Regions from separate parts of the Paenibacillus sp. FSL R10-2748 genome, predicted to be linked through region 2. Evidence: riboswitches for the same ligand, from Rfam matches in the RefSeq annotation. Region 2 holds a riboswitch; the other holds the start of a gene.
The links. A riboswitch is a leader RNA that binds a small molecule or an ion and turns the genes downstream of it on or off. The one in region 2 is predicted to bind ZMP and ZTP.
Positions count from the first base shown of each region.

Region 1: linked by a shared signal. The riboswitch ahead of NSS66_RS12390 (TIGR01440 family protein) and the one ahead of NSS66_RS24085 (bifunctional 5,10-methylenetetrahydrofolate dehydrogenase/5,10-methenyltetrahydrofolate cyclohydrolase) in region 2 are both predicted to bind ZMP and ZTP.

Region 1 covers NZ_JBBOTK010000003.1:533,837-539,285, forward strand. Annotated here, with positions in the region: gene NSS66_RS12375 (L-threonylcarbamoyladenylate synthase) at 1-180, shown strand, start outside; gene NSS66_RS12380 (manganese efflux pump MntP) at 322-882, shown strand; gene NSS66_RS12385 (low molecular weight protein arginine phosphatase) at 988-1,572, shown strand; ZMP/ZTP riboswitch at 1,651-1,732, shown strand; gene NSS66_RS12390 (TIGR01440 family protein) at 1,953-2,540, shown strand; gene glyA (serine hydroxymethyltransferase) at 2,661-3,911, shown strand; gene NSS66_RS12400 (carbohydrate ABC transporter permease) at 4,060-4,968, shown strand; gene NSS66_RS12405 (carbohydrate ABC transporter permease) at 4,968-5,449, shown strand, end outside.
Region 2 covers NZ_JBBOTK010000011.1:22,276-27,724, reverse strand. Annotated here, with positions in the region: gene NSS66_RS24110 (sensor histidine kinase) at 1-347, opposite strand, end outside; gene NSS66_RS24105 (hypothetical protein) at 467-589, opposite strand; gene NSS66_RS24100 (hypothetical protein) at 593-1,090, opposite strand; gene NSS66_RS24095 (PadR family transcriptional regulator) at 1,068-1,613, opposite strand; gene NSS66_RS24090 (fatty acid desaturase) at 1,898-2,959, opposite strand; ZMP/ZTP riboswitch at 3,173-3,257, shown strand; gene NSS66_RS24085 (bifunctional 5,10-methylenetetrahydrofolate dehydrogenase/5,10-methenyltetrahydrofolate cyclohydrolase) at 3,369-4,235, shown strand; gene NSS66_RS24080 (cyclodeaminase/cyclohydrolase family protein) at 4,232-4,867, shown strand; gene NSS66_RS24075 (ABC transporter substrate-binding protein) at 5,087-5,449, opposite strand, start outside.

The DNA.
Region 1 (5,449 bases), on a different contig from region 2:
ACGTTAGGCAAGCTGGACGCGCTCCATGAGGCAGCGCAGCGCCTGTACGGCGTGCTGCGCCGCTGCGACGAGGACGGCGTCACCTACATTTTGTCGGAATCCTGTCCGCCGAAAGGATTGGGAGACGCCGTCATGAACCGCCTGCTTAAAGCGGCAGGTCACCGAATCGTCCGCTTGTAGCTTCTGTCGAATCAGAGCCTCTTATATTAAATTTCTCCTCTCCTCGTCTTGGTATTGGGCACTTTCAGTGTATGCTTGTACTGATTTGCCCCTTGTCCGCATAACGTGTACAAGAACAGACGGATAATGGAGGGATGGAGTATGCTGGCAGCCTCTGCCCATGCCGGGCAGGTTGTAACGATTCTGATCATGGCGGTAGCGCTAGGAATGGATGCGTTATCGCTGGGCGTAGGGATCGGCATGAAGGGGATACGCCTGCGAGACGTGCTGCGCATCAGTACTGTTATTGGCTTTTTTCACATTCTGATGCCATTGCTGGGAATGTTCACAGGCCATTATATGAGTTCTTTATTAGGTCATGTGACGGCCTACTTCGCAGGGGGGTTACTCATCCTTTTGGGCGGGCATATGGTGTATAATTCCTTTAAAGGGGACGGCGTACAGGTATTGGATCATCGTTCGCCTTTAGGCCTTTTGCTGTTTGCACTTGGGGTGAGCGTTGACTCATTTTCTGTAGGAGTGTCACTGGGTATGTTCCAGAGTGATCTGGTGCTGTCCGTTCTGGCGTTTGGTTTTTGCGGGGGAGCAATGGCGATGTTGGGTCTGCTGTTAGGTCGCAAGGTCAGCCGCAATCTAGGAGATTATGGAGAAGCAGTGGGCGGTGCCATTTTGCTGGCATTCGGCTTTATGTTTATGTTTTGATTTTAGCGTAGACAGTGTAAAATAAATGCAGGATTATAGTAAGGGATTAAAACTATAGTAATCCTCTGTTTATATATTTTTTTAACATACGGGGGGTGAAAACCGTTGAAGAATATCTTATTCGTATGCACAGGGAATACCTGTCGCAGTCCAATGGCTGAAGGGATGCTGCGTAAGTTGGCTGCTGAGCATGGGCTAGAACTGGAAGTACGTTCTGCGGGAGTAGCCGCGATGGAAGGCACGCCGATATCCCGACATGCAGAGGCGGTTCTACGTGATCATGATATATCCGATCAGATCACTTCAACCCCTTTGAGCGACGGGCTTGCCGGGTGGGCGCATCTGATCTTAACCTTGACGCAAGGACATAAACAGCACTTAATTCAGCGCTTTCCCCAAACGGCGGGCAAAGTATTTACGCTTAAGGAATATGTGGAGAACCGGGATGCGGTGTTGAATGATGTACAGGAGTTGGATAGTTTATATGCTTCACAGCAGTTGATGGCTTCACTCGGACAAGAGCTATCGGCGCAGGAGCGTGAACGAATGATTGAATTACACCAACGGATTCCGGGCTTTGATATTTCTGATCCGTTTGGCGGTTCGCGAGAAGATTACGATGTCACAGCTGCGGAAATCCGTACGGCACTGCATAAGCTGCTGGACAAGCTAAAGGCATCTTCCGAATAAAATTGGTATTACTCATCTGTTTTGTACGGAATCTGTTGATTTTCGGCGGTTAATCCGTTAAGATAAGGTGGAAAAATGAGAATCCGATGTAACTGGCGACAAAAGTGGGATTAACCACGATGGAGCATCGGATATACGGCCGGTCGCCTGGGCAAAAGAGCAATTCCACATAGGTGTGGACTGCTCTTTTTTTCATATACAAGTTATGCCAGATTTTTAGCTGAGAGTTGATTCCATTAAAGATTCTTCCATTTTTTCTGCTCGAAATCTGAAACATCGGCTATAATATAGTCAGATTGTGATCAGGAGAGAGTGTGTTGAACTTGGGGCATGAGACCGTGCCTAGTCTCTGAGAGGCTGTTCAACCAAAGGAGGTTCCAATGGTGGAACAATTAGATCATGAGATTCCGCTGGAAGCACAGACCACTTCTGTCGTGCGGGAAATCGCAGAAGCAGCCAGTCTCAAGGCTGGTCGCCTGCTGGTTATCGGCGTTAGCACAAGTGAAGTGGCTGGAAGTCGGATTGGTACGGCGGGAGCGCTCGATGTGGCTCAGCAACTGTTGTCTGGAGTAGAGTCTGTTCGCAGGGAGTATGGCTTTGATGTGGCGTTTCAATGCTGTGAGCATTTGAACCGAGCGCTGGTCGTTGAACGGGCTGTGCTGGAGCGATTGGGACTGATGGAGGTTGCAGCTGTTCCTGTTCGTACAGCAGGAGGCTCTATGGCTACCGTCGCCTATCGTTCTATGAGCGACGCGTGTTTGGCGGCGAACGTGCAGGCTCATGCCGGGATAGACATCGGCGAAACGCTGATTGGCATGCATCTGCGACCCATTGCTGTTCCGTTTCGCCCAAGCCTTCGCTGGATTGGCGAAGCACGTGTGACAGCAGCGTTCACCCGTCCTCCACTTATTGGCGGACAACGGGCGGTGTACAGTCTGGAGCAAGAAGTCGGCGGAAACTGCGATTAGCATTTGGCATGGCGGCATGTTTGTACTAATCTTTTTTGCATTGATGATGAGGTACCCAACAGAGGAGCAGGCGTTTGCTTGTATACCCAACAATTGACTATGGAGAGGGAGTAATCAATCATGATGGAACACCTGCGTAAAAGTGACCCGGCAGTGATGGAAGCAATGGGACTTGAACTGAAACGACAACGCCACAATATCGAGCTAATCGCATCCGAGAACATTGTCAGTGAAGCAGTAATGGAAGCCATGGGCTCCGTGCTGACGAATAAATATGCTGAAGGTTATCCGAACAAACGCTACTATGGTGGCTGTGAGCATGTAGATATCGTTGAAGACATCGCACGTGACCGCGCGAAAGAACTGTTCGGCGCCGAGCATGCTAACGTGCAGCCTCACTCTGGAGCACAAGCCAACATGGCGGTGTATCTGGCAGCTCTCAAACCTGGAGATACTGTACTGGGTATGAATCTGGCGCATGGTGGCCACTTAACACACGGAAGTCCGGTTAACGCTTCCGGCTTGTTGTATAACTTTGCTGCCTATGGTGTACGCGAAGACAACTTCCGCATCGACTACGATGAAGTGCGTAAGGCAGCCTTCAAGCACCGTCCTCGTCTGATTGTAGCTGGCGCGAGTGCATATCCGCGTACTATTGATTTTGAAGCTTTTGCTTCCATTGCCAATGATGTAGGTGCTTTGTTCATGGTGGATATGGCACATATCGCAGGTCTTGTGGCAGCGGGAATTCACCCAAGTCCAGTTCCGCATGCCCAATTTGTAACAACAACGACACACAAAACGCTGCGTGGTCCGCGTGGGGGTCTGATTCTGACTCGCAAAGCATGGGCGCAAGCGATTGATAAAGCTATTTTCCCTGGTACTCAAGGGGGGCCACTGATGCATGTGATCGCGTCCAAAGCGGTTGCTTTGGGTGAAGCGCTCCAGCCATCGTTCAAAACCTATGCGCAAAACGTAGTCCGCAACGCACAGGTTCTGGCTGAAACATTGTTGGCTGAAGGGATTAACATTGTATCCGGTGGTACGGATAACCATCTGATGCTGTTGGATACGCGCAATTTGAATATCACAGGTAAAGAAGCGGAGCATGTATTGGATTCCGTGGGCATCACGGTCAATAAAAATGCGATTCCTTTTGACCCGACCAGTCCATTCGTAACAAGCGGAATTCGTATTGGTACACCTGCTGCAACATCTCGTGGTATGGATGAAGAGGCTATGGTCAAAATCGGTAAAATCATTGCTGAAACCCTTAAAAACTCGAAAGATGATACTGTATTGTCCAAGGCAAGCCAAGCGGTTGGCGAGTTGACAGACAAGTTCCCGATCTATCCAGGAACTCAATACTAATTCATCAACATTCATAATCTTTATGTTATAGGCTGTTTTCCTTCCGTAAGCCGAAGGAGAACAGCCTTTTTTTTGCTTCCGAACGACTCGAAACTTACATTTTTGGGTAATAAGCGATTATAGTAAGGGTTTATGCGCGCTATCCTTCATGATCTACGACAAAGGAGTGATTGCATTGAGTCAAAGAAAATCCGCGCAATTATTGCAGCAACTCGTATTTGTGGGACCGATGGCGTTGTTTTTCGTCTTGATTATGGTCATTCCGTTCCTGCTGGGTCTGTATTATTCCATGACGAACTGGGATGGAGTATCTGAAAACATCCGATGGCTCGGACTAGGAAATTATATTCATATTTTTAGGGATGATCCAGATTTCCGTAATGCGTTCTGGTTTACGGTCCGGTTTACTGTATGTGGTGTCATTCTGACAAACCTGATTGGCTTTTTCCTAGCCTATGCACTTACCAAACCGTTGCGTACCCGTAATGCACTGCGAACTGTATTTTTTATGCCCAATATGATTGGCGGCTTGCTGCTCGGCTTTATCTGGCAATTTATATTTGTACGCGGCTTTTCTGCGGTAGGGGAGGCGACAGGGCTTTCCTTTTTTAAACTGCCGTGGCTGGGTGATGGGCCAACTGCTTTTTGGGGAACTGTCATTGTGTTTGTATGGCAATATGCAGGTTATCTCATGGTTATTTACATATCCTCGTTAAATAATGTCCCGCATGCCCTTATTGAATCGGCCCAAATCGACGGTGCAAGCCGAAGACAGATTTTGCGTCATATCGTAGTGCCACTTATTATGCCAGCGGTGACCGTCTGCTTGTTCCTGGCGATATCCTGGTCCTTTAAAGTATTTGAGTTGAATTTGGCTCTCACGAAGGGGGGACCTTTCAAGTCGACAGAGTCTGTAGCGTTGGACATATATAATGAAGCGTTTACAAATAATCGACTTGGATTAGGGACTGCCAAAGCTATGATTTTCTTTGTGGTCGTTGCGATCATTACCAGCATTCAGGTGCGTCTCACGAAGAAAAAGGAGGTCGAAATGTAATGGGAAAAACGTCAAACTATCGTTTGGGCACATGGGCTGCTGAATTATTGCTTATTGTGATCGGGTTAATCTTTCTGGTTCCGTTCTATTTTTTGCTCGTAAACTCCGTTAAATCCTTTGGCGACATTTTGGCCCATTCCGCTTCGTGGCCGACAACCTTCCGTTTTGAAAACTATGCTAACGCCTGGAATAAAATAAACTTTCCCACAGCACTGGGGAATTCACTGATTGTCACGATCGTCAGTAATGCGCTTTTGCTGCTAATCAGCTCAATGGCCGCTTACCAGATGGTTCGGCATGACACTCTTTTTAATCGTTGCCTATTCGGTTTGCTTGTGGCTGCGATGGTAGTCCCTTTTCAATCAATTATGTTGCCGCTTATGGAAGTGTCCAACGTATTGAGCTTGAACAACAGTATACCGGGACTGATCTTATGTTATCTGGGTTTTGGAGCGCCTTTGTCCGTTTTTCTTTTTCATGG
Region 2 (5,449 bases):
CCAATCGTAATAACCATTAAAATGATATACAGCGTCGTAAATGCAGCCTTACTTTTAATATTACCGATCAGATAGGCGATAAATATGGAAAAATACATATAGCTAAACAGCAGTGTCATGGTAATCGATATGGCAATCTGTACACTGGTCCAAAAGTATATGAGCCAGCCTTTTGAGACAAAAGCCAGTACATAACATGCAAAGAATACCAAGATAATAGCAGTACCCAGAATAATATGACTTGTAGATGAAGAGCTAAAGTAGTAAAAGGGCAGGATATAAAAGACGACCCACACATAAGGACTAAGCCCTGTATTTCTTTGGAAAATCTGATACCACTTTTGCATTCTGCCACCCTCTTCTACTTCACATGACTTATATCCCTTATCTTATCATACCACTGTTTCGTCTGCTCGAAAGCACCAAAGGTAAAGCCTTTCCTGTGAACCGCAAATGAACACTTTGATTAGAAGCCGTCCATTTTGCGGGAACTGATCTCAAACTTAAGCCATTCGCTGTACACTCCACCCACTGCACCAGATCGTGCTTTGAAATGGGACTGGTCTATATTTCTGATCAGCTCGTTCATGAATTATACATACCTAACGTTATTAAATTTCTTTTCTATATCTTTAGCAAATTTTCCGCCCTCATCGGCTAAATGTTTTCTCATAAAGAATCCACCAAAACCATTTATCCATGCTGCAAAAGCCAGTAGCCGAGATGGAAAGTCCGCTCCAATCGTACAACTAAATTCGCAAGAGTTGTTATCAATAGGCGTGACCTTCATTTCCCATGGAACTCCAACGATGGCGGGTATCCATCGCCATATATATGCTTCTGTCTTGTCAGAGTAGAAACGCAAATGATCCTTTGTGTGCTCTTTTAATTGATAGTGCTGAACAATCATCTCATTCCCCATATTTTCCACATTAACCATATAGAATTCACCATCTTCAAAATAACTGCCCATTGCCTTGTGAGCTTTTGAAAATGATTCATATTCAGCTGGAGTCATCTCAGTTACCCATTTGTACAAATCCACATTTTTAGCTGCAATCTGCAATTTAAATTTCTTTGTCATTCTCATCTTCATTATCCTTCTTTCCTGTAATTTTTCTTGTGAGTTCATCGTGCCAATTCATAATCATTTGAAAATATTCTTTGCCAAACATCAACGTCGCGTGCTCATATACACCCATCTCATGAACGTGCTTCTCTTCTATTAAGGCAAGCTTGTTATATTCACAGGCGACAGTAGTTTGAAAGCTGGCAATCAAACGAACAACCTCAATGTCGTCAAGATATTTATAGAAGAAAAGCTTACTCAAATACTCATAATTAAAAGGGGAAAAAGTACATGGTGTTTTTAACCATTCTATAAATTCACTCTTCCCTTTTTCCGTAATACCATATGATTTTTTGAATCTGCCTTCCTCTACCACTTCTTCATACTTGATAAGCTCCCCCTTTTCCATTTTTTTCAGCATAGGATATATGCTTCCGAAGCTGGCATCAATAAAGTTGGAAGTGCTTATCGTCATCTTCTGCTTGATTTCATATCCTGTCATATCCTTTTCGCAGAGGAACCCAAGTATTACATAAATCAACATAAAATCTATTCCTTCTTTCCTGGCATAGTGAATTATCCTTCTGAAATCAAAGGGAACTTATCTCTGTTTACATGTAGCTAATTTATATATAATCGATATATATCGTTTCGATATATAGAATGTAAAGGTTGACAATCGATTTGTCAATAGCGCTTGCTAAAACAAAGAATGAAAGTACTGCATTTTCAATATAAACAAAAAAATCTAAAAGGATGTTATCCCTTTAGATTTCTCAAAGTAAACTGCAATTTTTCAACATCTCTTCAGAAAAGTTTTGTACAAAGTTATTTTCTTTCTGTGCTTACAACAGGTGTAGGGATGGGTTTCGTAACTGCAACACGTTTGCTGAGGAGCGGCCTCACTTGTTTAAAGGTCAAAAAGGTTTTCGTATTTTCATCCCAAAGTCGAAACTTCAAAGATTGCAGACTGCTACTTACTGTGATCGTGGTCGCCTTTTGAAGTAACGGTGTCGCTTCATGTGCTTTTTCCAAATTATAATTTGGCACTTTTGGGCTCAAGTGATGAACGTGATGAAATCCGATATTGCCCGTAATCCATTGCAATACTTTAGGAAGCTTGTAGTAAGAACTGCCTTCTACGGCCGCATTAATATAGCTCCACTCTTCATCGTGCTCAAAATACGAATCCTCAAATTGGTGTTGTACATAGAACAGCCAGATTCCCAACATACCAGATACAAAAAAGATAGGTGCCTGTACGAGAAGGAAGGCCTGCCATCCAATAGCCCATGACAACAGTGCATACAAGGCAACGATGGATATATTCGTCACATAGGTGTTCATTTTTTCCTTGCGTTTGGCTGTCTTGATATTAAAGCGATAGGAAATCAAAAAAGTATAGATCGGACCTAGTCCAAACATAACCCAAGGATTTCGATATATGCGATAGGCCAGCCGTGTCCATGTGGAAGCCTCTGTGTACTCTTCTACCGTAAGCACCCACATGTCACCTGTGCCTCTTTTATCCAGATTACTGCTGGTTGCATGGTGGATTGCGTGACTATTTTTCCATTGGTGATAAGGACAGAGCGTAATAACACCTGTAATCGTTCCCACAATGTCGTTCAGCTTGCGGCTTTTGAAGAAGGATTGATGACCACAATCATGAAAAATAATAAACGTCCGTACCACAAACCCCGATGCAACAATGGCAATTGGAAGTGTCAGCCAGTACGAAACCGACAGACTAAGATAAGCAGCATACCACAATAGGATCAGTGGACCCAAGGTATTGATGAGTTGCAGAACGCTGGATTTTGTGTTTATTTTCTCGTAGGGAGCCATATTTTTTTTCAATTGGGCTAATGGGAGTTGTGTCATACTCATTATGATCCTCCTTTAAAATGACGCCTATACCTTGATCCTGTTAGGCGTACATGTTGATCTAATCTCAGTATAAGGTAAAGCCTCTAGGCGCTGTAGTCATAAACGTCAGCTCGGGTATATGACATTTGTCATATAGACAAGTAACACAACCCGTTTTCCAAATGTTCGCGGGTTTCTTTTCTGAGGATTATTTGTTAAAATATAAGGTATAATAACGCTGTATGTGACTGGCGAAGTCAGTGGAATGAACCACGAGGGAGCATACAAAAAAAGCGTACCGTTCGCCTGGGAGAAGTATTTGCAGAGGATTCGTCTGTCTTGACGACCTTGTGCAAATACTTTTTTTTCGTTTTAAGACCATGACACCCTGTTGATAAATCATGCGATAAATTCAGAGGAGGCTCGGACTATGGCTATAATCATGAAATCCAAAGAAGCAGCAGAGCAAGTATATGCAACGATCCGTTCACAGGTAGAAAAAATGAAGCAGCAAGGACACCGTCCCCATCTGGCGACCCTATTGGTAGAAGGCGATCCGGCATCTGCATACTATGCCCGGACCAAGCAAAAAATAGCGGAGAAGCTGGGCATCTCATTTCATCTCCATACTTTTGATCGTCATGTTAGCGAAGCCGAGCTACTGCACCTGATCGGCAGTCTGAACGATGCATCCCATGTACATGGCATTATGCTGGAACTGCCGCTTCCCCAACATCTTTCTGCCTCCGTTATTAAACAATCCATCGCCCCCTACAAGGATATTGATGGAATAACACCTGATAACAAGCTGGCTACCGTAACAGGTGACGCCGGACTATATCCCGCAACACCTCAAGCCTGTATCGAGCTGCTCAAGCATTACGGTCACACCTTGGCAGGCAAAAATGTCACGCTCGTGGGCATCGGGCAGACAGTGGGACTTCCCCTTTTCCACATGTTGCAAAGAGAAAATGCCACCGTTACCGCCTGTCATGCAGGTACGCGTGATATTGCAGAGCATCTGAGCCATGCAGACATTGCCTTCGTCGCAGTCGGATGCCCTGATGTGATTACGCAGGATATGGTCCATCCCGGTCTGATTCTCGTGGATGCAGGAATTAACGAGACACTGGAAGGAAAAATCGTGGGTGACGCTGCTTCAAACGTGGGTGAAAAGGTACATGCCATTTCTCCGGTTCCCGGCGGTGTTGGCACCTTAACGACTGCGATTTTGTACAAAAATCTGCTCAAAGCGATACATCTGCAACACTACTCCAGAGAGGTGGTCTATTCATGAGTGAACTGTCTTGGAACAATTCCATCGGACATTTTCTGAAAGAGACTGCAAGTGCAGCGCCTACCCCCGGCGGAGGAAGTGTATCCGCACTAGCTGCGGCACTAGGCGCGGCTATGACCTCCATGACCGCCAACCTTTCACAAGGAGAAAAATATGCGCACATCCATGAAAAAATCACGGACGTCATTAGCAGCATGGGAAGATTGTCTACACATTGTGAGGAACTAATGGTCGCAGACATCCAATCCTTTGAACAGTACATGACCGCGCTGCGTTTGCCCAAGGAAACAGACGAAGAAAAGCGCTATCGTACCCATTCCCTACAGACAGCGGTGATCGCTGCCATTGAGGTACCCATGCGCCTGCTGGAAGTATGCCGGGACGGATTGTCGCAAGCCTACAACATTGTGGAAATGTCCAATAAAAATGTGATTTCAGATCTTGGCATCGGCGCGATCCTGTTCGAAGCAGCAGCTCAATCTGCCCTGCTTACCATCGACATTAACCTTGCTTCGCTGAAAGACTTGGATGTCAAATACTCCTATGAGACCAAGACAGCCGCACTCATCCGTGAAATCGGACAAATCAAAGAACAAACCTTGTTGATGGTACGCAGTCGAATAGCGAATTAGTCTGCTCATAACCGTGTTTAACCTGTTCTAAAACATTTCTTCAAAAAAATAACTGATTGGATACAAAAAGAAGATACTATCGAAATTACGACGAAATAGTAAATAAAAAACCAGTCCAAACATGATTCATGTTGGACTGGTTTTTATTGCTAGATACTGCGTGTATTATGCGATCTCTTAGTCGTTTTGGACAATTCATTACAACGCAGAATCTCACACCTATTGTTTAGCTTTATTCTCTTTTTCTCTTTCGACCAGCATATCTACGATCATATCAATTTGTCCAGTAATAGCGATTGGATCATAGCGATAATACGTATCAAAATCGTTAAAGAACACTCTATTGTTCTTCACCGCAGGAAGATTCCCCCACACAGCGGACGATTTCAGTTGCTTGAGCGCGTCACCCTTTTTCTCCGGGTCATACGTAGTCAGGAACATATAATCTGCGTCATACTGTGGCAATACCTCCATCGAAAGCTGCACCGTTTGTTCCTTGGAGTTAGCTGTTTTCTTTGGCATATTCAGTTTAAGCGCATTGTACACGGCTTGTCCGCCCCGCCCCGCATTGTCGCCAAAGAT